One region of the Methylophilus sp. Leaf408 genome, then DNA from elsewhere that is predicted to be linked to it. Evidence: predicted binding sites of a transcription regulator. Region 1 holds the regulator's gene; each other region holds the start of a gene.
What was found. The regulator sigma-54, encoded in region 1, starts transcription at its own class of promoters, with help from an activator protein. The targets are predictions, from matches to a motif close to TGGCACNNTTCCTGCT.

Region 1 (7,967 bases):
GCAATTGGAAAAAGGCGTGGTGGTGGCCCAAGTTGGCAAACGCAAGTTCGCCAAAATAACCATTAAGTAATAACTGCTTGAAAGTAAAAGGCCGCTTTTTAGCGGCTTTTTTCTGGAAGATAGAGATTACGTTTTAAAGTGACTTACGCAAATTGGCGGGTGGAATGCTCAATGATTCACGATATTTGGCAATGGTCCGGCGCGCTACCACAATGCCCTGTTGGGCCAGGGTGTCGGTAATCTGATTATCTGATAATGGTTTTTTGACGTTTTCTTCTGCAACCATTTGTTTGATCAGTGCGCGGATCGCCGTCGCCGAGCAGGAGCCGCCAGCATCTGTGGCAACCGAGCTGCCGAAGAAGTATTTCAGTTCATAAACACCACGTGGTGTGAGCATATACTTATGCGTAGTCACCCTGGAAATGGTGCTTTCGTGCAATTCGAGTTCTTCAGCAATCTCACGTAATACCAGCGGGCGCATGGCAATGTCACCGTGCTCAAAAAAGTTGCGCTGCCTATCCACAATTGCTTGCGATACGCGCAATATGGTCGAGAAGCGTTGCTGGATATTCTTGATCATCCATTTGGCTTCCTGCATCTGGCTTTGCAGATACTGGCCGGAACTCTCACGATTACGTTTAAGGATGTCGGCATACATCTGGTTGATGCGCAATTTAGGGATCACGCCGTCATTCAGGGTTGCCACCCAGATGCCTTTGATTTTTTTGACCACCACATCATGCTGGATAAAATGATCGTGGCTGAAATTGGAAAATTCGCTACCCGGCCTCGGGTTTTGCTGGCGGATTAGTTGTTGCGCGCCTTTGAGTGAGGCTTCATCGCAACTCAATTGTTTGCGCAGCTTCACAAAATCTTTATTGGCAAGTAGTGCCAGGTGATCTTTGACCAGCGCGATGGCGGTTTTCAGGTAGGGCGTATCCGCAGGCAAGGCATTAAGTTGCAATAACAGGCACTCACGCAAATCGCGTGCGCCTATGCCGATCGGGTCGAGATTCTGGATCAGCTTGAGTGCGGTTTCCAGTTCGAGCAAGTCAACCTCAAGTTCCAGCGGCAGGTTTTCAACAACCTCCTGCAGATCCTGTTCGAGATAGCCGTCATCATTAATGCTGTCGAGCAGCAGTTTAACCAGGCTCATATCGCGGTGTGATAAATGCGCCAGCTGAATCTGGTCTATGAGGTGCTCACGCAAGCTGATGCTGCTGGCATCCTGGCGGGAGAAATCGCCGTCTTCATCGTCATTATTGTTGCGGCCTGCCTCGTCCCAATTGCTGGTACTGCCAAATTCGCCATAATCATCTTCAAATTCCGGCGGTGTGAATTCTTCATTAAGGTTGGGTAATTCGCCTTCATTACCGCTAAGGTCATCCCGTAATTCTTCACGCAAAGTATCGGCTGGCGAAGAGATATCCTGCTGAATGGCTACGTCAAATGAACTGGCATCTTCCACTTCAGCCTGAGCCTGCAACGGTGCATCGGGCGTGTTATCTTCAAACTCGCCTTCTTCATTGTCAGCCATTTCCAGTAAAGGATTTTCCTGCAAGATGGCTTCCAGCTCCTGGTTAAGTTCCAGCGTCGACAATTGCAACAGACGGATAGACTGCTGCAACTGTGGCGTAAGAGCCAGGTTTTGCGACATGCGTAATTGCAGGTTTTGCTTCATAACAAATTACAGCCTAAAGTTTTTGCCCAGATATACTTCACGTACACCTTCGTTCTGGATGATTTCATCCGGCGTACCCGCGGCAAAGATGGCGCCTTCATTCACGATATAAGCGCGGTCGCATATATCCAGCGTTTCACGCACGTTATGATCTGTGATTAAAATGCCTATATTCTGGCTGCTGAGGTAACGGATAATTTTCTGGATCTCGATCACCGCAATCGGGTCAATCCCGGCAAATGGCTCATCCAGCAGAATAAATTTCGGGTCAGTTGCCAGGCAACGCGCGATTTCAACCCGGCGGCGCTCACCCCCTGACAAACTGACAGCCTGGCTATTGCGGATATGTTGGATATGTAGCTGATCCAGCAATGATTCCAGTTTGGCTTCACGTTGTTCAGAGGTATAAGGACGGGTTTCCAGTATCGACAGAATATTATCGGTCACAGACATCTTGCGAAAAATGGAGGCTTCCTGCGGCAGGTAGGCCAGACCCATACGCGCACGCTCATGCATGGGGGCGTGGCTAACATCGGTGCCATCCAGGGTGATACGGCCGTCATCCAATGCCACCAGGCCAACAATCATGTAGAAGCTAGTGGTTTTGCCTGCACCATTCGGACCCAGTAATCCGATCACTTCACCACTATGCAAATCAAGCGTGGTGTTTCTGACGACGGTACGGCCCTGATAGGTTTTTTTTAAATGGCTGACGCACAAATGGCTGTTGTCTGGAGAAACGGTTGTTTGCATATTGCCAGTCTTTACTGTGATTCTTTCTTGGATCCGTTTTCAGGTGCATCGGGTACCGGTTCAGTCCTTAATTGCAACGAGCGATTCATCCGTAACCCTTGTTGGGTATTAGATTTGTTATCTAACACTGGTGGGGTTGTTTTGTTTTTTGGCTGTATGGTAGCTTTCACGCGGCTGTTGGCGGTGCCATTCGGGTTTGCTTTAGTGCCACCGATCACTTCTGCATATTCGGCATTGGCGTCATAACTGATGTAATCACCCGTCACTACGTCTTCTCCACGTTTGACCCAGGCATTGGTATACAGTTGCACTTTATCCATGCGGGCATTGTATTCAATGCGCTGACCACTGCCTTGCATCCACTCATTTTTGCCGGTGCGTTTCTGTTTGAACGTGGTTGGCGTGCTAGGAGTGCCGGTACAAGTGCTATGCTGGAAGCCATCCTGGTCTTCACGTACTATCATCTTGTCGGCCTTGATTTGCAAAGTACCTTGGTTCAGGATCACATTACCGGTATAGACGCTGATTTTTTTCGCATCGTTGACGCTGACGGTATCGGCTTCCAGTTCTATCGGCTGGTCACGATCTGACTCCTCAGCCCAACCGGTAGCTGAGCATAGCGTGCCCAGCATCAGGCAGGTAACATAAAATAATTGCGTGCGCGTTTTCAACTCATCTCTCCAGAATCATCGACTCTTAGTACTTGTATTTTTGCTGGTGCCGCTTTTAGCTGGCTTGACCACAGCCTTTGTGGGTGCTGCATCGGGCGCTCGCTCATAATGAACATGCACCCGGTTAAATAATTGCATGGTTTCCGATTTTTTATCAAAACGCATACCGGTACCGGTAATCACTGTCGCCGGTTTCTGATGGATGGTAACGGGCAAATCGGTATAAGCAATATCCGTATCCGGCTCTACGAATAACTTCTCGGTAAGCATTTGCATTTCACCTTTTTCAGCGGTGGCCTGGCGAATCACTTTGACCTGTTTGTCAAACTCCACCAGTTTACCATTGCCGGATATTTTGCCGCGCTGACCGTGAATCTGTGTGTATGGCGACTCTTGTCCAAACTGGGTAAAACGCGGCCTGTCCAGTTCAGTGTGGTCACTATCCGGGTAGTGGCGCATCTGCGCAGCAGCCAGCACATATTTTGTTTTTCCAGTCGCATCGGTGCGCGTGCTTACAAAGTTATACAGCATGTAATCGGGCGCATGACGGCTCAGACCAGTCACGCGCGCCGCTTGCTCTTGCACTGTTTGGTTAATCCAAAAAGTCAGCAGCGCCAAAAACAGCATCAAACCAATCGGCAGCAGAATCGGATATTTAAGCATGCGTAAAATCTCTACCTGTCTGCCTAAACGACTTTCGCCTTGAGCAAGTCATGCATATTAAATGCGCCTACCAGTTGCTGTTGTTCGTTCACAGCCAGGAAACCATTGATTCTGTACTGCTCCATCAAACTGACGGCTTCAACGGCCATTTGCCGAGCGCCCAGCAATCTGGGCTGCTTGCTCATCACATTTAAAATAGGCGCCTGGTGATCCGTGAGTCCCTGTACGAACAGGCGTCTTAGGTCGCCATCGGTAAATATACCGGTCGGTTTTTGTTCAGCATTCACAATGGCAGTAAACCCCATGCCTTTGCTGGTGATTTCCTGGATTGCCTGCTGTACAGTGGCTTTTTCACTGATACTTGGAATAGCATCGCCAGTGCGCATCACATCTTTAATCCTGACCAGTAATCGGCGGCCAAGACTACCTCCAGGGTGCGAACGGGCGAAGTCTTCGGCAGTAAATTCGCGCAAGTCAAGCACGCATAACGCCAGTGCATCGCCCAAAGCCAGTGCCGCGGTGGTGCTCGCGGTCGGTGCCAGGCCTAGCGGGCAGGCTTCATGGCCAACTGCAGCACTTAAATGTACTTCCGATTCACGTGATAAGGTTGAATCTTGGGTGCCGGTAATGCTGAGAATACGGGCGCCAATGCGACGGATAGCAGGCAGAATATTGATGATTTCATCACTCTCGCCCGAGTTGGAAAGCGCAATGACCACATCTTCTGCGGTAATCATGCCGAGGTCACCATGGCTGGCTTCAGCCGCATGCATAAAAAATGCTGGGGTCCCTGTGCTGGCGAGTGTAGCTGCAATTTTGCCGCCGATGTGGCCGGATTTTCCCATGCCGGTGACAACAATACGGCCGCGGCAGTCAAGAATCATATGGACCGCAGCTTCGAACTCAGCGCCCAGGCGTCCGGCCAGCTGGCGGATCTCATCTGCTTCGTGCAATAACACATTGCGCGCTTTTTCTACGATGCCAGAACTTTCAGCAAGTTTGACACCTGATTTTGCTATACTCATGGTCACTAAGTATAGCAAGTGACAGCCCCGGCAAGAAAGCGAATCTAGGCTTTTTTACCGTTTTTTTAATATCAGGCACATTTTTTGCATTGAACAAAAGTTTTGTGGCGGCATAATTAAGCTGACATAATCCGGTTTTATAATAAATTAACGACCACAAGCGGCGTATTCTCTGTATATCGGCAATGTGGTCTAAATCAGTGGTTTTAATTAGTTGCTTAGAATTTTTGCATGTTTGACTCCCTAATCCATTTACTTTTATTGCTCACCAGTTCGGTATTTGCCGTCGGTTTGTTCCGCATATTGGGACTGCCGGCAATACTGGCTTACTTTATGATCGGCATCGTCCTCGGTCCGCACACATTGGGCCTGCTTGAGGATGAAGAAACCGGTCGCCAGGTAGCTGAATTCGGCATTGTGTTCCTGATGTTTAGCATAGGCCTGGAATTCAGCCTGCCCAAGCTATATGCCATGCGTAAAACCCTGTTTGGTCTGGGTGGGGGGCAAGTGATTCTCACGCTGGTTGTCAGCCTGTTGCTAGGCAAAATGGCCGGGTTAAGCCTGACTACTGCTTTTATTATCGGCGCAGCGTTGACCATGTCATCTACCGCCATCGTTTCAAAAATTCTGATGGAACGCGTAGACCTCAGCTCACGTCATGGACGTTTGAGTATCGGGGTATTGTTATTCCAGGATCTGGCAGTGATTCCAATTCTGGTGCTGATTCAAACATTGGGTGCGCACAGTAATAACTGGCTGGATGTGCTTGGCCTGACATTGTTGAAATCTTCAGTCCTGCTATTCCTGTTATTCAAATTTGGTAAGAATATCCTCAACTTCTGGTTTGAGCTGGTAGCCAAACAGCGTTCACGCGAACTGTTTGTATTAAACGTGCTGATGGTGACCTTGCTCATGTCGGCAGCCACCAATTTTGCCGGTCTATCTTTCGCGCTGGGTGCCTTTGTCGCTGGCATGCTGATCTCAGAAACCAAGTTCCGCTACCAGGTGGAGTCGGATATCGCGCCTTTCCGCGATATTCTGCTCGGCTTGTTCTTTATCAGTGTCGGTATGTTGCTGGATGTCAGGGTCATTCTTGAACATGCAGGCTTAATCGTTGTGTTGCTGGCGGTTTACCTGATGTTCAAAATAGCCCTGATTGCTTTCCTGACCAAATTCTATGGCTTTGAAATGGGTGTTGGTGTGCGTACCGGCATTATCCTGGGCCAGGCAGGTGAATTTACTTTTGTGATTCTGGCTTTGGGTTTGCAAACGCGCCTGATCGATGGAGAGGCCCTGCAACTGGTGTTGTCCGTGGCTATACTTTCGATGCTGGTGGCGCCATTTATTATTCAGTACAACGGCCGTATCGCGCGTTACCTGGTAAAAAGCTATACCCGCAATAGTATCAAAGGCGTTGACACTATCCAGGAGCACAGCCAGGAATTAAGTGGTCACGTTATTATTTGTGGCTATGGCCGTAGCGGTCAGTATCTGGGCCGTTTTCTGCGTGAAGAAAATATTCCCTATGTTGCCCTTGATATGGATGCCAGCCGCGTGCAGGAAGCCGCGTCTGCCGGTGAAAACGTGATTTATGGTGATGCCAGCAGGCGTTCAGTGATGGAAGCCGCTGGACTGGGTCGTGCCAAGGCCGTGATTATCAGCTATGCCGAAACACGTGCCTCCATGAAGGTGCTGGATGTGATCAAGGAACGCCATCCTAACCTGCCGGTGATTGTGCGCACGCATGATGACAGCGAGATGGATGAGTTGCGCGCCGCCGGTGCCGCTGAAGTGGTGCCGGAAATTCTCGAAGGCAGCCTGATGTTAGCTTCGCATGCCCTGGTTACCCTTGGGGTGCCGCTAAATCGGGTGGTCAAACGGATCCGCCTGTTCCGCGAAGAACGCTACAAAATGTTCAAGGGTTATTTCCGCGGTGTCAGCGATGCCGATGCGTCTACTGCCTCTTTGCCACAACTGCACTCGGTGGAAATGTATAAAAATTTCTATGCGCATGGCTTACGGCTGGATCATGTTCCGTTTGAAGATTTTGCGGTCGAGGTTAAACAGCTACGCCGCCCTAACATGCCGGAACCTATCGTCCCGCGCGGCGATATCGTGCTGAACGAAGGTGATGTGCTGGTATTGCTGGGCAGTAATGCCGCCCTGATCGCCATGGAAGTCTATTTGATTTCCGGCCGCAAACCCTAGAAAATCCACCCCTGATTTCAAGCAGGCTGCTAACAGTGTAAAGTCTGCAGCCTGTTTAATTTAATTCCCATTTAATCCACTGTTAGACACACGCGTTTTTTCCTGAAAATTCTTTAATGGCAAACACTTCGGTATTAGTTGTGGGCGGCGGCATTGTCGGCTGTTTGACCGCCATGCAATTGCGCAAGCAAGGGCATGAAGTCACGGTGGTAGAGCGTAATGTTATCGCCGCGCAAACGTCGGGGGAATCCTCCTGGGCCGGGGCGGGTATCGCGTTTCCGCTGTTGCCATGGTTTTACCAGGATGTGGTCAACGAATTAGCACTGGCCGGTGCCAGGGCTTACCCAGCAATCAGCGCCGAGTTGTTTGCAGAATCCGGCATTGATCCTGAATGTATTCAAAGTGGCATGCTGATTCAGCCATCCTTTGAGCGCGAACTGGCATTGGCATGGTGTAGCAAATTTGGCCTGGCAGTAGAGGCGCATGGCGAAAACCTGCTGATCCCTGAAGTGATACAAATCCGTAATCCTCGCCTGTTGCAATCCCTGAAAGCCTGGTTGATTAAACACGGCGTCAAGTTACGTGAGCAAACCCGTTTAATGCCATTGCAAGAAGGGCAATTGCCTATCAGTGGCTGGAAAACTACTGAAGATGAAACCTTGTACGCGGATACCTACGTAGTCACTTCAGGCGCCTGGAGCTTTGAGTTGCTTAAACAGACTGCCCTTACGCTGGATATCAAGCCCATGCGCGGACAGATGCTGCTATACCAAATGCAACCTGGCTTGTTGCCGCATATTGTTTACCGGAATGGTTTTTATATGCTGCAACGTGCGGATGGCCACTTGCTGGCGGGCAGTAGCCTTGAGGATGTCGGTTTTGATACAGGTGTGACCGAGAGCATGCGGCTAGAAATGCAGGAGAAGGCAGAGGCAATATTGCCAGAATTGCGTGGGCAGCCGATTA
Region 2 (7,967 bases), on a different contig from region 1:
TGGTCGCGGCGGTACCTACCCAGCGCAAGGGCATACACCTGAAAGGCGATTGGGACAATATCGGCCAGCGCCAGACCGACAGCGGAAGTGCAGAGTTTGAGCAGCTATTGGTTGAAGATGGCGAATTACTGATTGATCCGGGTCCGCTGAGTTCTTCTTTTGCCAGCCTGCGCTCGCTGGTCGCGCAATTGATATTCACCAATATCTACATTGGCATTGCCGAAGGCGCGTTGGAAGAAGGCGTCAAATACACCAGCAGCAACAGCCGCGTCTGGTCTGGCTCGCTGGCGCAAACCATACATCAGGACCCGTTTACGCTGCTGCATTACGGCGAATTCTGGGCCGGTCTGCATGCCTCGGCCATCCTTGCTGACCACGCAGCCACTTTGCTTGATCAAGCCTGGGAAAAAGACCTGTCCCTGGACGAAAAAACCAGGGGTGAACTGGCGCTGGCGGTATTTTCCGCCAAGGTGAATGCGACAAAATCCGGCCTGGATGTGACGACGCGCATATTCGAGGTTGCAGGTGCCAGGGCCACCACCGCCAAACTGCGCATGGACAGGTACTGGCGCAACTTGCGGGTATACACCTTGCACGACCCGGTGGATTACAAACTGAAAGACCTGGGGGATTGGGCACTGAACGGCAATTATCCAACCCCAAGTTTCTACGCTTAAACTCTTGATTGAATTGATTTCATGAAACAAAAAATAATTGATATGCGCAACCGTCCTGCATTTTTGCATGACTTTTTTGGCGCAACTCCCAACACGCCTTCATACGAAACCGCAAAATGGCTTAACCAGCGGGTAGGCTCGCTGGAGCCTGAACATTTCCGGCGCTCTTACACGGTTGAAGGGTACCTGCAGGAAATTGATGAGGCTGGGATTGATTACGCTGTGGTAGTCGGCCGCGAAACACCTGATCTGACGATAGATGATAACCAGGTTGCACAACTGGTCAGGCAAAGCCCGAAACTGGTAGGGCTTGGGTCGGTAGATATTGAAACCCGCGGGGTAGAGAGTGCATTGGCGGCGATTGATCAGGCTATCCATCAACACCAGTTCAAAGCCATCAACATCGAACCCGGTTTCGGCAAGCCAGCGCGCTTTGCAGATGATCCCATCTTTGATCCAGTCTATAAGGCGTGTCAGCGCCACAAAGTGCCGGTGTGCGTGATGTCCGGACCAACCACGCCAGACCTGGATTATGCGCACCCGAATGCCGTCGCGCGGCTAGCCAGGAAATACCCGGATTTAAATATCATTTGCTTTCACGGCTATTACCCGTTTGTGAACGAAATCGTTGGTGCGGCTTTCCGCTACCCCAACTTATACCTGGTACCCGATATGTATATCTTCCAGCCGGGTGCCGAGCTATATGTGCAGGCAGCAAACAAGTTTCTGGGTGACCAGCTGTTGTTTGGAACCTCGTATCCTTTCCGGCCTATGCAGCAAACCATAGATGATTTCATCCAACTGGGTTTCAAAGACGAAGTATTGGAAAAAGTGTTTTACCGCAACGCAGCCAGAGTATTGAACCTGGGCGAAAAAGAATAAGGAAGTGTTTTAAATGCAAAATAATCTGGAAAAATTTGATGCTGTCAGCGAGGCAATTGAGGCCATTGCTAATGGAGAATTCGTGATTGTGGTCGACGATACTGACCGTGAGAATGAAGGAGACTTGATCATCGCCGCTGAAAAAATCACCACTGAACAGATGTCCTTCCTGGTCAGGCACACCAGCGGCATTGTCTGCGTCGCCATGGGTGAAGAGCGTCTGCGTGAGCTGCAACTCCCACAAATGGTGACGCAAAACAGCGACCCCTTTCGTACTGCATTTACAATCAGTGTGGATTACAAACATGGCACGACGAGCGGCATATCGGCAGCAGAGCGCGCATTAACCTTGCGCAAACTGGCTGACCCCAGCACACGCGCCAGTGACTTTCTGCGTCCCGGCCATATATTCCCCCTCCGTGCCAGGTTAGGAGGTGTTTTGGAACGCCCCGGCCACACTGAAGCCGCTTATGATCTGGCGGCAATGGCAGGCCTCAGTCCGGCGGGTGTGCTATGCGAGATTGTCAATGAAGATGGCAGCATGGCAAGACGCCCTGACTCGTTGCGGTTTGCCAGACAGTACGGCTTGAAAGCCATTACCATTGCAGACCTCAAAGCCTATCGTGCAAAAAATCTTCCTTTTGATTTCAGAGAGTATGGCGCAACTAGTACTGCACAAAACGCGGCAAGCTTGCTTGATGCTGCGATGAACCATCTTGATTAATATCACCTTTTAATACTCACAAGCCTTCCTGGAGAAGGCTTTTTTTATTGATGATGGTGTCATCATTGCGGTGTTGGTGACACACTAAGTATGATTAATTGATTTAGGATGCCCTAAAAATAAGCAAGTGATTGGTTAGGCACAATAAAGTGATATATTCGTTAAACAAAAAAGCATCTATGACGGAAAGTTTTGCGTCATTTAGGATGACTACTTTACGTTAAAGCCAACAACAGGAGTACCTTAATGCCTGATCTCGCAACAATTGGCGCAGCACTGAGCAGTTTAAAGACAGCAACGGATATTGTTAAGTTTTTGCGTGAAAGTGATTTATCGCTTGAGCGAGCAGAGCTGAAACTTAAGCTTGCTGACCTTTTGAGTTCACTTGCAGATGCGAAAATTGAACTGATCGAAGTACAGGATACTTTGGCAGAAAAGGACAAGAAAATTGCCGAGCTTGAAGATGCCTTTCACAAGAAGGATTCTCTTGTCCGACAATATGATGCGTATTACACAACCGATGAAAATGGTGTACCTACCGGAGTGCCTTATTGCTTACGTTGCTGGGAAAACGATCATAAACAAAAGCAACTTGTGCACGACTCGAAGGAGTTTAGAATTCGAGTATGCACCTCATGCGGTCATAAATATGAAGGGCGCCTCGCTGGAAACATTCAGCCCCCGAAAGCAGAACAACCTGCATAGGTAGAACAAATAATGAATTCAATATTGTTGCAGGCGATACAGCAAGCCAAAGTTCTTGAACTTCGTTATCACGGCTATTCGCGGTTTGTTGAACCTCACGCTTATGGTCGCGACAAAGACGGCGATGAAATTCTTCGCTGTTATCAAACGGCTGGTGGAAGCGAAAGTGGAGAAATTGTAGGCTGGAAATTTCTTAAAGTTCGAGAAGCATTTTCTTTCTACTTGACCGAAACCGTCTTCTCCGTCCGGCCAGAATACAAGCGTAATGACAAGGCTATGAGTTATGTTTTTGCGCAACTCTGAGATAGACTCTAACCAGACATTAAACCCATACTCCGCAAAAGTGCGGAGCCGGTTAATTTCAACATAGGCCCTAACTTCATGGCCGCTGACTTTTTCTTCATTAATCCGACCTTTACAATTCAATCGTTGAAGCCGGTCGCAGTTTTCAAATGGCAACGACTTGGCAATCCAGAGGTTCAATATGCTATCGCAGCAGAAGAGCAGTATTTGAACTTTCATTTGTTTATGCTTAACAATATTCGCCATACTCAAGCTAGTCAGATTTCTCAACCGCCCTACGTTTACGAGTTGGGCCTGTCTGTTAGAGCTGGTGCGGTTAAAGCAGCAGTACTTATTGCTGCGTCTATTGTTGAAGCTGCCCTCAGAGCGCTTGCTGAAGCGCGAGGCTACCCTCTCAATGAAAACCCTCTCCGTAGAACTTTTGGCAATGTTATTCGTGCCTGGGAGGTAAATAAAGCTCCTCGAAACGAAGTTGCCGCTATATGGGCAAATGTGAAAGCAATGCATGAAGTACGCAACTTTGTTCACCTTCATAAAGCAGCGCATGACTTAGAGGCTGAGTGGGGGAAGGTACTTCAAAGCGAAGAGGCGCTCTTACAAGGAGCACTAAATGCAATTGAGCATGTGGCCCATATTGGTGTCTAACCTATCTTACATTCGGAACGCCTAACAGCGTCCCTTAATTCAAAAGTTAGAGCGCATGAACATTACAACTCTCCGAAAAAAAGCACGCAATGGCTCCCTTGAGGTTGAGCATATATTACAGGCCGCTGTTGAGAACCAGCCAGGTCTGGCTCAGGAACTTGCACGATTAGCTCCTGCGCATAATTGGGTTACACAACAACCAGATGGTACAAGAGTTGACCACTTCGCTAAATGGGCGGCTGTGGCGAGTACATACGCAAAGGAGCAATTTTCAGGTCTTCGCGTACTAGCGCAAGAGCAAGAAAACATATCGTACATTATTGGACTTATCGAAGAAATTCATACTAACGAGTCAATTTCATTTCTACTTGAGCTTTCTAAAAAGTACCTGTCAGATTTACCTAAGTTCGAAGTGGAAGCATTACGTGTTGCAAAAGCATTTAATTCACTGCTATCGTTTAAACAACCTGTAACAGTTACAAATTCTCAAGCAAAGGCAATCCAAGATTTCTTGTTCGCTCTTTATCCACATGCAAAAACTGAGATCAAAAGAGCAATCGTACTTTTAGCGCTTCGTGGCATTGGAGACCGTGAAGCAATCAAGTTTGTGGAGTTTGCTCTCGATTTCGATGGGTCCCTAGCTACCACGAAAGCTAATGTGCTTCGTGCAGTTCGGAAGAGATTAAAAGCAAATGCTGGTTTTAAGCATGATGAAAGTAAGTTAGGTGATGACTCCCTTGAAAATCTTCAAGTCAAACAGACCCCTAATAAAATTTCAGTTAACGAATACACTGAAGTTCTATCAGAGCGCGTTAAACCGTGGTGGCAATTTTGGTAACTTCCTCTAGCCCATCGTTCAAGCGGGAACTGCTAAAGAAGGTCCTTTAATTCAAACGCTATGCATTTAATCACTTCTTAAAGTATGAGCTTGTAGTTTATTTATCCGAGTGTATATGTAGTTATGAATAAACCCGCCAATTGGCGGGTTTATTCATACAGCTTTTTAGTATCTTTGATTAAATCCAAGGGTGACGTGGTGGCTTCACCTTGTTCAGGCTGTAATTGCCAACCGCATGGTATTTCCAGCGCACAGGGTCGTGCAGCGTATGCGTGCGGGCATTGCGCCAGTGCCTGTCCAGATTGTATTCGCCCAGGGTAGAGCGTGTGCCTGCCAGTTCGAACAGCTTGCTACCTGCCAGCAGGGCAGTTTCAGTACTCAGCACCTTGGCTTCAGCCACTGCAATCGAAGCTTCCGCTACGGTTTCTTCGTTCGGGTTGCGTTGCGCTTCATCAATATACTCGCCGGCACGGGCCAATAAAGCGTCGGTCGCATGGATACGGATTTGCAGGTCGCCGATATCCTTGATCGTGTGCGGATCTTCATAACCGTGTTCCAGCTCGGTGTCTATCCATGGACGGGTGTAATTACGCACGAAATGCAGTGTGTCCTTAAATGCCGCACGGGCGATGCCGGTATCTACCGCTGCCTGGATGATCTGTGCCACCGGGCCCATGGCGGTAGGGCGGTCAAAAGCCAGGTGATGTGGTACCACGTGTTCGCTAGGCACAAAAATATTGTCCAGAATGGTGGTGCCGCTCGCAGTAGTGCGCTGGCCGAAGCTGGACCAGTCATCAATAATAGTGAGGCCTTCAGCGCCAGCCGGGACAAACGCCACCACGGTATTGTCGTTTTCGTCTTTGGCCACCACCGGTACCCAATCCGCCAGCAATGCCCCTGAGGAATAGAATTTTTTGCCATTCAGGAAGTAGCCGCTGTTGGCGGGTGTCAGCCTGGTTTTCACATCATTGACGCTTTTGGTGCCGACTTCAGAAAAGGCATTGCCAAAGCGTACGCCTTGCAGCACCAGGTCAAAAAAGTAGCGCTTCTGGAAATCCGTGCCATCCAGGCGCAAACCTTCCACCATATACAAATGGTTTTGCGGGATCTGGCCTATGCTGGGGTCAGCTTCTGCCACTATTGCAATCACTTCTGCCAGGGTTTTATTAGAAACTCCTGCGCCGCCATATTCCTTAGGCACGGTAATGCCCCACAAGCCGCTGCTGGAGAATAAATCCAGCTCTTTGCGCGGCAAGCGTCTTTCCTTGTCGCGGATTGAAGCCTCTTTGGCGATTTCAGTGGCTACCTGATGTGCAACCGCGATGGCTTCGGCATCACTTTTAATAATATGGGCGGCATCCCTGCCGCGATGTTCGTGCGCCTGGTTCAGGCTCTCGGGCAAATGCGCAACGTTGCTTGCATGTGCAGTCATATTTGAATCCTTCTAACTAAAAATAAGGGAGATTTAAAAGCGCAGTCATTTAGTTGTTAAATAGCGCTGCGCGTCGGTGTAGCTATTGCATTTAGCATGCCAATAGATAAGTAATTGAATTTAAATGTTTTATTTAATTTCGTGATTACGTTGAGCGCTTTAGAAACAGCTTTCTGCTGAATGGGTGCTGATTAATCAGCACCTAATAGCCAGTTTTTAGCTGGTAAAGCGTGAGTCAGGTGCTGTATTTCTGTTTTAGCTGCTGCTATATCAGCAGTGCATCAGCATATATAGCTAAATTTCAACATGGTTAAATGGCGCTTAATTTTCATAAGTCATTGAAATATATGAAAAAATACTCCTGGCATGGTTGCTGCTATATCTATAGGGAGCTGGCTCACCGATATTGAACACATCAAATTGGCGCCGGCAACCAAAGTTTAGGAGCCACACATGAGTCGTCCATTAAAAGTTACTGCTGTATCAGGCAGCTATAAATTACCTTCACGCACTGCCGCCCTGGTAGAAGCCTTGACCCAGCAGCTGGGCCAGCATATCCCGATTGAACTGCATTCTATTGAGTTGAGCGAAATCGGCAGCAGCCTGGTGTCTTCATTTGACCCTAAACAGCTGCCTGCGAAAGTGCAGAAAGATATTGAAGCGATTGAAACCGCTGATCTGCTGATTGTGGCGACGCCGGTTTACCGCGCGTCTTACACTGGTTTGTTCAAACACCTGTTTGATCTGGTCAATTACGAAGCATTGATTGATGTGCCGGTATTGCTGGCAGCGACCGGCGGCAGTGAGCGCCATGCCCTGATTATCGACCATGAGCTCAGGCCGCTATTCAGCTTTTTCCAGGCATTGACCTTGCCTATTGGCGTATACGCCACCGAGGGCGACTTTGAAAACTACAAAGTGAAAAGCGAAACCGTGAAAGCGCGGATTGAGCTGGCGATAGAGCGGGCATTGCCACTATTAACACATCGTGAACTTGTGAAGGCTGCCAGCCTGCAAGCGGTTTGACGCAGGCCAGTATTTAGAGAAAACCAGTATTAGAGAAAAACAGATTTGGAGATTGGGTGATGAGTACAGAAAACATTAAATTTGCATATTGGGTACCAAACGTTAGTGGTGGCCTGGTGGTCAGTAATATCGAACAGCGCACCAGCTGGGATATCGATTACAACCGTAAACTGGCACAAATTGCCGAAAAGGCGGGTTTTGAATATGCCTTGAGCCAGATTCGCTTTACTGCCGGTTATGGTGCTGAGTTCCAGCACGAGTCAGTCTCGTTTTCACATGCTTTGCTGGCGGCGACCACCAAACTGAAAGTGATTGCAGCGATTCTGCCAGGTCCCTGGAATCCGGTATTGGCTGCCAAGCAGCTGGCAACAATTGATTTACTCACCGAAGGCCGTGTCGCAGTCAATATCGTTTCGGGCTGGTTCCGCGGCGAGTTTACTGCGATTGGTGAACATTGGCTGGACCATGATGAGCGCTATCGCCGTTCAAAAGAATTTATCGAAGCCTTAAAAGGCATATGGACCCAGGATAATTTTACCTACCGCGGTGACTTCTACCGCTTTAGCAACTACACATTAAAACCAAAACCATTGCAGCAGCCGCATCCGGAAATATTCCAGGGTGGCAGTTCGCGTGCTGCGCGTGACAATGCCGCCAGCGTGTCTGACTGGTATTTCACCAATGGCAATACCGTGGAAGGCATTAAGGCACAGGTGGATGATATCCGCGCCAAGG
Region 3 (7,967 bases), on a different contig from region 1:
GGCTTTGGCAGACCACAAGCGCAGGTTATTGACCGTTTGCGTGCCATAACCCGGTACTGGGACATCATAAGGCATGGCCACTACGCTGGCGGTGTCTATCCAGTGGCGCTCATTACCCCGCTCTGTATGCACCTGCACTACACGACCATAAAATTTCACTTCGCAAGTATGCTCAGGACGCTGAACCTCCCAGATGTTCTGGTAGCGCAACCAGTTGTCAGGGTTTTCCACCTGCTGGCCGCCTTCGATACTTTGCCTGAACATGCCATAGTCATAACGGATGCCGTAACCGGTGGCGGGGATATCCATGGTTGCCATTGAATCGACAAAACAAGCAGCCAGTCTGCCCAAGCCGCCATTACCCAGTGCAGCATCCGGTTCCATCTCGGCCACGCCTTCCATTTGCTGGCCGATTTCCTGCAAACCTTCGCTTAATTCCGGTGCAACGCCCAGATTCAGTGCCGCATTAGAGAGCATGCGGCCGATCAGAAACTCTAGTGAAAGATAATAAACACGTTTGGTATTCGCATCTCTATAGGCATCGCGGGTTGTCACCCAGCGGCTCATCAGGTGATCACGTACAGTAAAGGCGGCAGTTTGATACCAGTCACGGGTCGTAGCCCAGGAGTCAGATTTACCCAGGGAAAAGGTCAGGTGGTTGCGTAATGCTTGTGGAATCGGTAATTGTTCATTCAAAAATTGTTCAGCGTTATGGATAGTTTCTTTTTTATCAGTCTTGCTACGTGTGGATTTGGCATTGGTGGCCATGCATCTTCCCCTAGAATATTCAATAACGGATGTGACTGTGAAGATTGTCTACATTTAAAAAGCAAAAAACAAGCCTGTCAGCGGCTGTTACGCTATATGACAAAAAGCCACGGCGAAAGGTGCCATGGCTTTTATTATAAATTACTATAAATGTAATTTTGATGACTATCGTACTTACGCTAGTTTTGTCATACAAAAATCAAAGACTCACTCCTAAAGCGACCAACCGTAAGCAACCCCTAGAGAGTTCTGGTTCATGCGGACGTCCGCTTCTCCACCGCCAAATGGCACGGCAGGGATAGCGTTATTGCCGCGCAGTTTATTTTCAAAAGCATGTGCGAAAAAGAAAGAAAGCTCGGACTTATTCGGCAAGGTATAGGTGGCTCCTAAAGTAAGGTGATCCTGAACCACGGCTGGCGCAAGAATATTAAACAAGGTTTCGCTACTGCGCACCGGTTGTGAACTGTGGTTGTAGCCTGCGCGTAATGTCAACGAGTCACTGTAGGCATACTGCGCACCCAGCTTAAGAACTGTCACATCCCGCCAGCCAAAACCAGGGCCGCTGGATGAGCCTAATCGTGAAGCAAGGTTACTCAGTGACAAATTACCGATTGCATTCACATCAGAATATAAGATTCTCTGCGCATCTGCTGCCAGTGTCAGTGCAGGCGTGGTTTTGATGGCAATCCCAATACCGTAGTTTGCAGGGATATCAATATCACCACCTTCCGCAAACAAGCCTTTATATTTGTCAAACTTGCTGGCATAGGTTTTTGTTTGATAAGTGGCACCTAAAGTCACCGCATCACTTACTTGCCCAACCCAGCCGAACCGCAAGCCGGCGCCGTAAGAGTTGTCATGTCCGTTATTGGTGACATTGCCCGGCGAGGTGCTTGAAAGCGCATTATCAAAGTTCTGTAAGCCCTTCGCCTCAAACCGCTGGTAAGCCAGATTCAGGGACACCCCTAATACATGTTGCTCATTGATGCGCCAGGTCGCGGTTGGTGCAACGACCACTTGCAAGTAATCAATCCCGGTGCGGCTACCTGTGTTATTGAAATAAGGGATACCATCTTTATAGTCGGTATTCATGCCGCCATTACCATAGACGCTCACGCCCAGCGTGGTGCGTTCATTAATCACCCGGTTATAACCAAACTCCGGGATAAAAAAATGCTCGGTATCGTTACCATCGTAACGTCCATCCAGCGCGCCGCTACCACCGGCGGTGTTGGACAGACGGACATCGCGGTCAGGTTTAAACCAGGTAACCCCAAAATCAATACGGTCACCGACGATGCCTAAGCCTGCAGGGTTTGTTGCCGCTGCCAGCGCATCTTGCGGCAGCGCAATACCGACACCACCCAATCCCAGGCCCTTTACTCCATAGCCATGGGCAAAATAACCATCAGTCGCATATACATGCCCTGCCATAATGGAAAGTAGCCATGGTAATAATTTAACGGTGTTACGCATTTCAGCCCCTTAGCGATAGTTGAGGCTTATTAATCTACCAATCTTATTAAATAGCTAAAAATAATTTGGAATTATATTGTTATAACTTTAAAAAATATAAAGCCCGCATCTGCGGGCTTTATATCTGACGCTGATTCGGACTGACCGAATGATTACAGAATCAGGCTGTTCATACGTTTCACAAAACTGGCAGGGTCTTCCAGCTGACCACCTTCTGCCAGCAATGCCTGATCAAACAACACATGTGCGTAATCGACAAAACGGGCATCATCGGTTTCTGCTTTCAGTTTTTCCACCAACCGATGCGCGGGGTTCACTTCCAGGATAGGCTTGCTTTCAGGCGCCTGCTGGCCGGCTGCTTTCAAGATACGTGCAAGGTTACCCGAAAGATCATGCTCGCCTGCAACCAGGCAGGCTGGTGAATCTGTCAGGCGATGCGTCACTTTGACTTCTTTCACTGCTTCACCAAGCGCGGTCTTGATGCGCTCCACCAGGACTTTGGCATTTTCCTCCACCTGTTTCTGCGCTTCCTTGTCTGCTTCATCTTCCAACTTGCCGAGGTCCAGATCACCTTTGGCAATCGATTGCAGTTTTTTGCCTTCAAACTCTGTTAGGCTACCAAGCAACCATTCATCTACCTTGTCTGACATCAGTAATACTTCAATGCCTTTTTTGCGGAAGATTTCCAAATGCGGCGAATTCTTCGCGGCAGCAAAAGTATCGGCTGTGATGTAATAAATCGCTTCCTGCTCAGGCTTCATACGGCCGATGTAATCTTTCAGTGATACATTCTGTACTTCGTTATCCGCATGGGTGGAAGCAAAACGCAGCAGACCGGCAATTTTTTCTTTATTGGCAAAATCTTCGCCAGGACCTTCTTTCAATACGCGGCCAAACTCACTCCAGAACTTGCTGTAATCTTCAGGCTTGTTTTCCGCCAGGTCTTCCAGCAAGCTCAACACTTTTTTCACTGAGCCATTTTTAATCGCTTCCACATCACGGCTGTCCTGCAGGATTTCACGCGATACATTTAATGGCAGATCGGCAGAGTCAATCACCCCGCGCACAAACCGCAGGTATTGCGGCATCAGCTTTTCGGCATCTTCCATGATGAATACGCGTTTCACATACAGCTTGATGCCTTGGCGACGCTCGCGGTCATACAAATCAAACGGCGCCTTGCCCGGAACGTACAACAGAGAGATATATTCCTGCTTGCCTTCTACACGGCTGTGGGTATAGGCCAGCGGGCTCTCATAATCATGAGAAACGTGTTTGTAAAACTCGTTGTATTCCTCCTCAGTGATGTCACTCTTGCTGCGCGCCCACAAAGCAGATGCCTTGTTAATCGTTTCATCCTCATCAGTTGTCACCATCTGACCGCCTTCGCCATTCTCGCCATCTTTCCATTCGGATTTTTTCATCACGATAGGCAAGGTGATATGGTCAGAATATTTGCGGATGATGGTTTTCAGTTTCCAGTCATTCAGGAACTCGTCTTCGCCTTCACGCAGGTGCAGGATAACCTCGGTACCGCGCCCGGCTTTTTCCGTTGTTTCAATCGTGAAATCGCCTTCACCGCCTGATTCCCATTTGATGGCTTCCGTCTCGCCGGCGCGGCGTGTAATCAGTGTGACTTTGTCAGCAATGATAAAACTGGAATAGAAACCGACACCAAACTGGCCAATCAGGTTGGCGTCCTTGGCCTGGTCGCCGGTCAGGTTCTGGAAGAATTCCTTGGTGCCGGATTTGGCAATGGTACCGATGTTATTAATCACTTCTTCGCGGCGCATACCAATACCATTGTCAGAAATGGTCAGGGTGCGTGCGTCTTTATCAAAAGAGACATTGATCTTCAACTCACTGTCATTTTCGTACAGGCTGCCATTCGAGATTGCCTCAAAGCGCAATTTATCTGCTGCATCAGAGGCATTAGAAATTAATTCACGCAATACGATTTCTTTGTTGCTATACAGTGAATGAATCATCAACTGCAGTAATTGTTTGACCTCGGCCTGAAAGCCCATGGTTTGTTTAGATGGCGATTCTGCTGTCGCTGTCGTCATAACGATTTCTCCAAATAACAGGGTTACACGAAAATTTTGTGATTAGATGGGGAAAAGAAAACCGTTTTTCAAGAGGGGATAATGACGGATGAATTAAATCAGAGATCCAACCCACGATTACAACATAGATTTACTCTCACCATTCAGTGGCTAAAAAGACAGTTCATGATGTTGCTTGCCTATTTAAAGCGTTTTTCTCAGCACGCTTCTTGCTAGCTTTTTATTCAAAAGGCTTTGTAAATAGAAGGAGTGGATCATGAATATTTTTCACACTTTAATCGAGCAAATGCAGGTCATGCAATTGCCCTTAACCGCAGTAACACTCACTGCGGTGCCGCGTGCGGATACCCCGCTGTTGCTGATGTTACATTGGCACGGCTTCCGCAAACAGCCGATGGAGGCTTTGCCCCTGCTCAAACCAATGCTGCAACCGGTGCCAGGCTCGGCCTTGCAGATCAATGATCGCTGGCGTCAGCCGGAAGTGGTAGAAGAAGCGGTGCTGGATGCTGCATGGCAATTGGGCGCCTGGGATGTGCAGCGCGAAGAACACCGTGCATGCACTTATATTGGTGCAAGTGACCAGGAAGCTTTGGCCTGCAAGCAGGCATTTGGCAAATATGATGAAGAACTTGAAGAAGATTTACTGATAAGTGAAGCGCCAGATCGCGATGAAATGTTGCAACTTGGTGCCAAAGTTGGGTATATCCGATGGCAGTTCAGGCCGGTGAATGGTGGGGTTTGGCAATCGACGGCAGAGGATGACACATTGCTGGAAGATGGCAGCAGGATTCCGCCGTGCCCGATCAGACCGTTGGCGTTGAAGGGTGGGAAGATGAGCAGGACTGCTTTTAGACTAGGGCAGATTAACCGGATTATTCTTTTGAAATAGTTTTATTGAGATAGTGTCGAGAAAAAGGATTGTGAACTTATGTGGCATTTTATTTCGCCGCTAGGCGAGTGGCTTTCCTTTGCTTGCCCAAAGCAAAGAAAAGTAACTCGCTGAGAAGTGAAAAGGAATGGTAATTATCTGAAGAAATACTGACTTGAATTTAAGAGTAAAGCGACTATTTCCAAACTAAACATAACTCTTTCCTGGATTCTGACCTCTGCCAGAATGACGACCTAAAAATAAATGCCTATGGTGTCCATCTCAATCCAATCGACAACCACTGACTCTCACTATCCCCATTCACCTGCTGCCCAATCGTTCCATCAATCTGGAACACCTCCGGCACCAGCGAATACCTTACCCCCAACTGATAAAACGGATTCTGCGAATTGTCACCAAACACTTCCGCAATGCCTTTAAATGCGCCACCCAGCTTAAACTCTGCTCCCAAGCCCATGCTGGCTTTAAGTTCTGAAGCCTGCTTGTCACGCAACATCCCCATATTCAGGTGCACGATCACATCATCATCGTGCAGCGAAAAAGATACCGGCACATAAAAATAAGTATTACCCAGTTGATTGGGCCCAGGCTGGATATCTGTGTGCTTGACATGGCCTGCCGCAAATCCTGCACCCCAGCCATTAGTCTCTAGTGGTTTGAATAAGGTTTTGAATTGTATTATCCAGTCTTCGGTGCGGTAGTTTTCATCCTGATTACGATAAACGCCGCCACCAAAAGTGATTTCTAAGTTTTCGCCCAGGTTACATGCTGGTAACGCCCATGCTTCACGCCCTCCTTCATAGGAACGCATCCAGGTTTCAAGTTGGCAGCTATGGGCATTGGTCAGGCGCGCGTCATCGGTGACTAGAGGGCGTGCAGCATAAACACTGTGCGAAAAACACAGCGCTAATATCAGGCTTATACAGATGAGGACAGATTTATGCATTTTTTGTTTTTATTTTATTTTCAAGCCGTGACAGTTTGATGAAACCGCCTTTTTTCATGCATGTGTTTTCATATTCGTTATGCGTCATATTAGTTTCACTGGCCTATGCCAATATAACGATTTATACTGTTTGCAAGACTTGTCTACCGAGACAAATCATGACGGAGGCAATGATGGCGAATATTGAGGTGACCGAAACCAGTCCACACTCTTTTTCAGTGACCGTTCATGGGGCACAAGTTACTACACATCAAGTCAGCGTTAAACCCGATTATGCAAAACAGCTATTAAGCACGCCGAATACTATCACCGAACTGGTAGCGGCTTCGTTCAATTTTTTACTCGACCGCGAATCGAATACCAGTATTTTGAGAAGTTTTGATTTAAGTGTGATTGAACGTTATTTTCCTGAGTATCCCAAGGTCATTTCCCGTTATCTAAAGTAATTTCTTCAGTGGTATCGCATGCTAAACATTACCCAAGACACCCAACTCGCAGCTATAGACCTGGGCTCCAACAGTTTCCGGCTTGAAATTGGCCGTGTGGTCGACGGGCAAATTCTGCGCGTGGATTATTTAAAAGAGGCCGTTCGCCAGGGAGGGGATCTTGATGAAGATCGTAACCTCAAGCCTGAAGGCATAGAGCGCGGACTGAAGTGCCTGGCCCGGTTTGGTGAGCGTTTAAAGGGCTTTCCTGCTGAACAGGTGCGCGCTGTAGCGACACAAACCCTGAGGGAAGCAACTAACAGTGCTGAATTCATTAAGCAAGCGCAAAAGGTATTGGGTTACCCGATTGAGATTATTTCAGGGGTGGAAGAAGCACGCCTGATCTACCAGGGTGTCAGCCGCATGCTGCCGCAGTCGGATGAAAAACGCCTGGTCATTGATATCGGCGGACGCTCGACCGAGTTTATCCTTGGTCAGCATTTCAAAGCCAACGTTACAGAATCCCTCAGGTTAGGCTCAGTTGGCTGGTCACAAAAATACTTTGCTGATGGCCAGTTAAGTGAGCGTAACTTTGAACGGGCTGAAATCGCCGCCGAATCTATTATCGATATGATTGCCAGCCGATATAACGGCCACTGGGATGTCGCGTATGGTGCTTCGGGCACGGTCGGTGCCGTAGCCGATGTATTGGCTGGCTCAGGATTTTCTGCCGAAAAAATCGAACGTAGCCAGCTGGAATGGCTGAAGCAAACGCTGATCAAAGCTAAAACACCTGACCGCCTGAATATGGAAGGGCTGAAGGATGACAGGCGTGCGGTGATCGGTGGTGGCCTGGCCATCCTGACTGCGGTATTCGATACGCTGAATATAGACACCATGAACGTGGCCAATGGCGCGCTGCGACACGGTGTGCTGTATGACATTTTAAGCCCGGCCGATGCCACCGAAGATTTGCGTTCGGCCTCCATCGCCCGCTTGTGCAAACAGTTTGGCGTAGAGCTGGAGCATGCGCAGAACGTCAGCAAGGTAGCCCTGCATTTTTATGATGCGATGCAAGCCTGTGATACACAAAAACCTCTGCTGCAATGGGCCGCACTGTGCCATGAAATCGGCTGGGCCATTTCACATACTGACTGTAACAAGCATGGCGCTTATATACTGGATAACACCGAGCTGATGGGGTTTGCCCAAAGCGAGCTGCACACCATCAGTCTTCTGGTATTGGGTCATCAAGGAAAATTGCGCAAACTACCTGCGGATTTCGACAACCAGGACCTGGTGTGCCAGTTGATGGCATTACGCCTGGCAGTGATTTTCTGCCACTCACGCCGGTTGCCTGTGATGAAACATTTACAGCTGATACACGACAAACAGCA

Region 2: msuE (FMN reductase) is a predicted target of sigma-54. The motif match lies at 6,569-6,584, and genes of this name have one in related genera.
Region 3: LPA26_RS14240 (glycogen/starch/alpha-glucan phosphorylase) is a predicted target of sigma-54. The motif match lies at 829-844, and genes of this name have one in related genera.

What each region holds. Positions count from the first base shown of each region.
Region 1 is NZ_CAKASK010000002.1:475,230-483,196, reverse strand. Features, by position in the region: gene tyrS (tyrosine--tRNA ligase) at 1-70, shown strand, start outside; gene LPA26_RS13230 (RNA polymerase factor sigma-54) at 134-1,681, opposite strand; gene lptB (LPS export ABC transporter ATP-binding protein) at 1,688-2,434, opposite strand; gene lptA (lipopolysaccharide transport periplasmic protein LptA) at 2,446-3,066, opposite strand; gene lptC (LPS export ABC transporter periplasmic protein LptC) at 3,121-3,768, opposite strand; gene LPA26_RS13210 (SIS domain-containing protein) at 3,792-4,793, opposite strand; gene LPA26_RS13205 (cation:proton antiporter) at 5,025-7,001, shown strand; gene LPA26_RS13200 (FAD-binding oxidoreductase) at 7,118-7,967, shown strand, end outside.
Region 2 is NZ_CAKASK010000001.1:1,537,910-1,545,876, reverse strand. Features, by position in the region: gene LPA26_RS07200 (acyl-CoA dehydrogenase family protein) at 1-677, shown strand, start outside; gene LPA26_RS07195 (amidohydrolase family protein) at 699-1,559, shown strand; gene ribB (3,4-dihydroxy-2-butanone-4-phosphate synthase) at 1,573-2,283, shown strand; gene LPA26_RS07185 (hypothetical protein) at 2,530-2,988, shown strand; gene LPA26_RS07180 (hypothetical protein) at 3,001-3,291, shown strand; gene LPA26_RS07175 (hypothetical protein) at 3,370-3,936, shown strand; gene LPA26_RS07170 (hypothetical protein) at 3,992-4,774, shown strand; gene LPA26_RS07165 (SfnB family sulfur acquisition oxidoreductase) at 4,953-6,206, opposite strand; gene msuE (FMN reductase) at 6,660-7,232, shown strand; gene sfnG (dimethylsulfone monooxygenase SfnG) at 7,292-7,967, shown strand, end outside.
Region 3 is NZ_CAKASK010000003.1:119,686-127,652, reverse strand. Features, by position in the region: gene LPA26_RS14240 (glycogen/starch/alpha-glucan phosphorylase) at 1-768, opposite strand, end outside; gene LPA26_RS14235 (OmpP1/FadL family transporter) at 982-2,244, opposite strand; gene htpG (molecular chaperone HtpG) at 2,397-4,310, opposite strand; gene LPA26_RS14225 (hypothetical protein) at 4,567-5,199, shown strand; gene LPA26_RS14220 (hypothetical protein) at 5,447-6,145, opposite strand; gene LPA26_RS14215 (hypothetical protein) at 6,319-6,591, shown strand; gene ppx (exopolyphosphatase) at 6,610-7,967, shown strand, end outside.